DNA from 3 places in the Lactobacillus sp. M0403 genome. Region 1 is predicted to be linked to each of the others. Evidence: predicted binding sites of a transcription regulator. Region 1 holds the regulator's gene; each other region holds the start of a gene.
What was found. Region 1 encodes HrcA, which represses chaperone genes, less so after heat shock. Its sites were predicted from a motif close to TTAGCACTCNNNNNNNNNGAGTGCTAA; they were not measured.
Positions count from the first base shown of each region.

Region 1 (2,279 bases):
CATGATCCTTCATGGCTTTAACAAGCGCATCCAAAGTCATTTGAACACCCTTTTTAAGTTGACGAGAAGCCTCATCATCTACCTTAGTTTCCAATGCTCTTTCTAAGTTATCCATCGCTGGTAAAATATCTTTAGCTAAGGATTGTGATTCATACTTAATCAATTGAGCACGTTCATTGTTGTAGCGATTTTGCATATTCTGCATTTCCGCTTGACTACGAAGGTACTTGTCTTCTAGTTCTTTTTGTTCTTCTTTTAATTCTGCTAATTCTGTTTCAAGCTTTTTTGAAGTCTCAGGCTTCTTACTTTTATCTGTAGTATTAGCCTTTGTATCAGACTTTTTTTCTTCAGCTTTAGTTTGATCTTTGTTTAGATCTTTTTCACTAGCATATTTTTCTTTACTCACGGCTAACCTCCTTTATTTGAATCTACCATAATACTCAAGTAGTTTCTTAGCAAGTTCATTTCTAAAATATTCCAAAAGACCAATTACTTGCGAATATGGCATATTGTTAGGACCAAGTAAAGCAATTACGCCTTTACCATGTGAACCAACACTATATTCCGCAGTGAGCAGACTATAGTCCTTAAGTAAATCACTTGGCAAATCTGAACCCAAACTAACACGAATTGGATACTTACCACTGTCTGAGTTCATACATTGATCAACCATATCCGAAATCAAATCATTGTGATCAATTAACTCATAAACGGAGCGTAAACTTGAAACATCATCCAAAGAAGTATTATTAAGTAAATTAATCTGACCATCAACATACATTTGCTCACTTGTAGCGTCTTTAATGACGTCTTCAACCAACTCAAGTAAATCACTTGCATGAGAATCAGCAAGTTTCTTACCCAAAGTTCGATTAAGCAAAGATGATGTAACTTCATTTAGCGTTTTGCCAATTAACTCATCGTTAATCATTCGGACTGCTTTTTCAATTTCATCACCACTGATGTTACGTGGCAAGTTATAAACTTGATTGTGAACATCACCATCACTAGTAACTAAAATTGCCATCACTTGTCTATTAACTAAGGAGACAATTCTAAAACCAGTTATTGTAATATCATTGTTTTCTGGCCCTTCTGCAAAGGCTGTGTAATTAGTCAAATCAGATAAAATCTTTGCTGCTTCTTGAACAATTTCATTAACCTGATGAAAAGGTTGATCAAGTTGACTAACAATTCTCTTGTAAACAGAGGATGGTATCTTAAGTGGCTCAAGCAAGTTGTCTAAATAGTACCGATAACCGTCCATTGACGGAATTCGTCCACTTGAAAGATGTGTTTTCTCAAGAAGACCTTTATCTTCAAGTGCAGCCATTTCATTTCGAATTGTCGCACTTGAGACTTTCATCGGTAACTGATTCATCACTGTTTTTGAGCCAACAGGATCATGCGTCTGAGTAAAATCATTAATAATTGTTTTTAAAATTAATTCTTGACGTTCGGTCAACATAAATATCGCCCTCACTTTTAGCACTCATACTTTTTTGGTGCTAACAATTATTATGATACTAGCTTTTAGCAGAATGTCAAGTTGAGTGCTAATTTTTTCGCAATTAATTTTAACTTGAATTACTGTTTAAATAAAATTAACTTTGCTGAGCAAAATAAGCCTTAATTTCGTTCTCGTCTGCTTCCATTTGTTTTTTCAAATCATCCAAATTGGCAAATTTAATCTCACCACGTGTATACTTGTACCATTTAATAGTCATTTTTTTGCCATAGGCCTCTTCATCAAAGCCAAATAAATTTGATTCAATTAAAACTTTTTTTCCATCGCCGATAGTTACATTGTATCCAACACTAGTCATTGAATCATACCAATGCCCATCAATCTTTGTTTTTGTGGCATAAACACCAATTTTTGGAATAACCTTATTATCTTGCCAAACCAAATTAGCAGTTGGAAAACCGAGCTTATGCCCGTTGCGCAAACCATGACCAATTTTTCCAGACATCATATATGGAAAGCCAAGAAGTTCATTAGCTAGTTCCATGTCACCATTAACAATGGCTTTTTTTATTTCAGTAGAACCAATTTTTTGTCCACCATATGACTGCTGTGGCACATTGACGATATCGAATCTGCCTTTAGCAAACTTAGGGAAATTTTCCATATTTGCTACGTCTTTTGGACCATACGTATAATCAAATCCAGCTACGACTGTATCTGTTTCAAGTTTTACAATAATTTCATCAATAAATTGTTGAGCACTTAACTTACAAAAAGCATCACTAAAGTGCATTACCAAAAGATAATCGAC
Region 1 is NZ_JACFQV010000002.1:217,677-219,955, reverse strand. It holds gene grpE (nucleotide exchange factor GrpE) at 1-406, opposite strand, end outside; gene hrcA (heat-inducible transcriptional repressor HrcA) at 419-1,468, opposite strand; gene ribF (riboflavin biosynthesis protein RibF) at 1,605-2,279, opposite strand, start outside.

Region 2 (2,279 bases), on a different contig from region 1:
TATTCGTTATCTGTCATGCCTTCAAAAATTGTAATGAACTTTTGAGCGGTTTCATCAAGTGCAGCTTCACTGTTAATTTTTTGCTCTTTGATTTCATTTTCAATTGCACCTGTAAATTCAGGGTCATTCAAAATCATCAAGTGAGCTTCAAAAACTTGAGCTTCTTCTTCACCTAAACTCTTTTTGGCACTATCACGAATTTTTTCAACTTCTTCAGTTGATACTGAAATAGCTTCATGGTAACGAGTTAATTCACTGTCAACATCTGAAACAGTTGTCTTCGTGAAAGAAAGATCTGGTTCGACCAAGAGATAGGCTGGTGCTACAGCAATACCATCACTAGCAGCAATTCCTTTTAATGTCTTGGTCATTATTCAGCTAATCCTTCTTTTTTCATTGTTTCTGAAATAGCGTTGATTGCATCTTTTTCATCATCACCATCAGCACTAATTGTAACGTCAGCATTCTTACCAACACCGAGTGACATAACACCCATGATTGACTTCAAGTTAACTGATTTGCCATTGTATTCCAAGTTGATGTCTGAACCAAACTTTGAAGCAGCTTGTACTAACAAAGTTGCTGGACGAGCATGAATACCTGTTTCTGCAATAACATGAAAATCGCGTTTTTCCATTATAAATATCTCCTTTGAATTGAAAAATCAAACCGGTAGTAACTACCTATTCGCTTACTTAGACTATCATTTTTTTGTGAATTAGACAACATAAATGTAACAGTTTACATCATCAAAGTTCCGTCGTTGATTGCTTGTAAACTATTTTTCCACCACGTAGGGCTTTACCAGTTATGTTCTGTCTTTTGCCAAAAGATCTCAAAGCAGCCTGAAACGCAAATGCATCTTTAGGTTCAACTTCATAATGATCTAATTCACCACTTGCTAACTGCTCTAAAATTTTTTGATAATCCAAATATACCACCGTTTTTCTAAAACATACACTAAAAATTAAGCATTTTTGCTTTTACAAGTGATTATTTTAGCATATTTGGATTCAATAGATAATAATGTATATTATTCCGAGTTTTAGCACTTGATTATTGAGAGTGCTAATTATATAATTTAGTCATTGAAAAGAAAGGCGGTAATGTAATGCTCTGTCAAAACTGTCAAAAACGACCTGCCTCTATTCATCTTTTTGCAAAGGTAAATGGAGAAAGCCGCGAAATCAATTTATGTGGACAATGTTATCAAGAACTTAAACAACAAGGAAATATTAACATGAGTAACGACAACAACGGTTTCTTTGGCGACTTTAACGATCTCTTTAATTTTAATAATGAAAATGCAATGAACGGCAACCCTAATAACCCAGGAAACCCTGGAATGAACAATGGTAATCCTAATAATGGTGGTGGAGGCCGTTCACTACTTGATCAATACGGTACAGATTTAACTGCTCTTGCTAAAAAAGGCAAAATCGATCCTGTTATTGGTCGTGATAAAGAGATTGCGCGTGTCATCGAAATTTTAAATAGAAGAACAAAAAACAATCCTGTCTTAATTGGTGAAGCCGGAGTTGGTAAGACTGCGGTTGTCGAAGGATTAGCACAACAAATAGTTGATGGTTCAGTACCTGCAAAATTACAAGATAAACGAATTATTTCATTAAATGTTGTTTCTCTTGTTCAAGGAACTGGAATTCGTGGTCAATTTGAGCAACGGATGCAACAATTGATCAAGGAACTGCAAGATCATGACGACATCATCTTGTTTATTGATGAAATTCATGAAATAGTTGGCGCCGGAAATGCTGAAGGCGGCATGGATGCTGGTAACATCATTAAGCCTGCCCTTGCCCGTGGTGACTTGCAACTAGTCGGTGCAACTACCTTGAACGAATATCGCGAAATTGAAAAAGACTCTGCTTTGTCACGTCGTTTCCAACCAGTTGATGTTAAAGAACCATCAGTTGCAGAAACTATTCAAATTCTGAAAGGTATTCAGAAGCGTTACGAAGACTATCATCACGTTCACTACACTGATGATGCAATCAAATCTGCTGCTGAATTATCTGAGCGCTATATTCAAGATCGTTTCTTACCTGATAAGGCCATTGACTTGCTCGATGAAGCTGGTTCAAGAATGAACTTAACCATCCCTTACGTTGACAAAGAAAAACTGCAGGAAAGAATTGCAGCAGCTGAAAAGTTAAAGCAGGAATCATTGCAAAATGAAGACTACGAAAAAGCCGCTTACTATCGTGATCAAATTGAAAAATATAATAAGGTAAAAGACCAAAAGGTTGATCCTGATAAAT
Region 2 is NZ_JACFQV010000004.1:66,761-69,039, forward strand. It holds gene ptsP (phosphoenolpyruvate--protein phosphotransferase) at 1-371, opposite strand, end outside; gene H3T48_RS05980 (phosphocarrier protein HPr) at 371-637, opposite strand; gene H3T48_RS05985 (hypothetical protein) at 750-932, opposite strand; gene H3T48_RS05990 (ATP-dependent Clp protease ATP-binding subunit) at 1,112-2,279, shown strand, end outside.
Region 2: the regulator HrcA is predicted to act here: its motif matches at 1,046-1,072, upstream of H3T48_RS05990 (ATP-dependent Clp protease ATP-binding subunit).

Region 3 (2,279 bases), on a different contig from region 1:
CAATGCATCTTCAATACGGTATCTACGTTCTTTCAATTCGGTTTCAGTTGCAGCACCGACATGAATCACAGCTACACCACCAGTTAACTTAGCAAGACGTTCTTGTAACTTCTTCTTGTCAAAGTCTGAAGTAGTATCAGCAATTTGCTTTCTGATTGAATCTTCACGTTCTTTGATAGCATCTTCTGAACCAGCACCATCAACAATAGTAGTTGAGTCCTTAGTTACAGTGATACGACGTGCTTGACCTAATTGAGCAATTGTAGTGTCCTTTAATTCAAGACCAAGGTCTTCGGTAATTACTGTACCACCAGTAAGAGCAGCAATATCTTGTAATTGTTCCTTACGACGGTCACCAAAGCCAGGAGCCTTAACGGCTACAACATTGAAAGTACCACGAATCTTGTTCAACACTAAAGTTGGAAGAGCTTCACCAGAAACGTCATCAGCAATAATCAATAATGATTTACCTTGTTGAACGATTTCTTGCAACAAAGGTAGGATGTCTTGAATGTTAGAAATCTTCTTGTCAGTAATCAAAACGTAAGGATTGTCTAAGTCAGCTTCCATCTTATCGTTGTCAGTTACCATATATTGTGATAAGTAACCACGGTCAAATTGCATACCTTCAACAACAGATAATTCAGTTTCGATACCACGTGAGTCTTCAATGGTAATAACGCCGTCATTACCAACTTTTTCCATTGCGTCAGCAATTAAATCACCAACTTCTTTTGAAGCTGAAGAAACTGAAGCAACTTGAGCGATTTGATCTTTCGAAGAAACTGTGTGGCTGATCTTGTGTAATTCATCAACAACTGCGTTAGTTGCCTTTTCAATACCACGACGAACTCCTACAGGGTTAGCACCAGCAGTAACGTTCTTCATTCCTTCACGGATGATTGCTTGAGTTAAAACAACTGCAGTAGTAGTACCATCACCGGCAATGTCATTAGTCTTTTGTGCTGCTTCAGCTACTAACTTAGCACCCATGTTTTCGTAGTGGTCTTTTAATTCAATTGACTTAGCAATTGTTACACCATCGTTAGTAATCTCTGGGTTGCCGTATGATTGTTCCAAAACAACATTTCTACCCTTAGGACCGATAGTTGCTTTAACAGTATCAGCTAATTTATCAACACCCTTTAATAGGGAACGTCTTGCTTTTTCTGAAAATTTAATGTCTTTTGCCATAATATCCGCTCCTTAGATTACTTAACAATTGCTAAAATATCTTTTTCATGAAGGACTAAGAATTTTTCGCCTTCGTATTCAACGTTAGTGCCAGAATACTTGTCGTAAAGAACAACGTCGCCCTTATTGACAGACATTGGAATCTTGTCGCCGTTGTCAGCATAGCTACCTTCACCAACTGCTACAACTTCACCTTCTGTTGGCTTTTCTTTTGCATTTGAAGCAAGGACGATTCCGCCTACAGTTTTTTCTTCTTCTTCTTTAACTTTTACGATCACGCGATCACCAATTGGTTGTAACACGTTTGTCCCTCCTATTGTTTTATTTTCATTTTTAATTACTTGTCGGTTAGCACTCCTATTACTCAAGTGCTAACTTACAAATATGATAATAACCCCTTTTCAAAAAAAAAGCAAGAAAAAATTAGCACTTTTTTCACCAAAGTGCTAATTCATTTAAAACGTTGATATTATTAGGTTTATTACTAGCTATTCTTACCCTTATCCGAGTCAAGGAAGTAAATCAATGTCTGTAATTCAGTTGCTAAGTCCACATTCTGAATTCTTACACCAGTTGGAGCAGATAAGCGAATAGGGGTAAAGTTCATGATGCCCTTAATGCCTGCTTCCACCATATCATCGGCAGTTCTTTGTGCAGAATCAGATGGGACAGTCAAAATGGCAATAGTAATTTGTTGATCACTTAATTGCTTCTTCAACTCGCTCATCTCATATACTGGTACACCGCTCAAAATTTTACCAGTAATCTTAGGGTCAATATCAAAGGCACAGGAAATACGGATGTTGTTACTCCGCTTAAAATTATAGTTAAGAAGCGCATGTCCTAAATTACCAACACCGACTAAGGCAACATTAGTTAGAGTATCTTGATTAAGAATTTTTTTAAAAAATGTAAGCAGACTCTTTACATCATAGCCATAGCCCCGCTTGCCCAGAGCACCAAAATATGAAAAGTCGCGTCTAATTGAAGCACTATCTACTTGAACAGCTTCAGATAATTCAGTCGATGAGACTTTTTCTTTACCTGCTTCATTTAAAATAATTAAATAGCGATAATATAGCGGT
Region 3 is NZ_JACFQV010000007.1:69,964-72,242, reverse strand. It holds gene groL (chaperonin GroEL) at 1-1,194, opposite strand, end outside; gene groES (co-chaperone GroES) at 1,212-1,496, opposite strand; gene H3T48_RS08170 (redox-sensing transcriptional repressor Rex) at 1,679-2,279, opposite strand, start outside.
Region 3: the regulator HrcA is predicted to act here: its motif matches at 1,543-1,569, upstream of groES (co-chaperone GroES).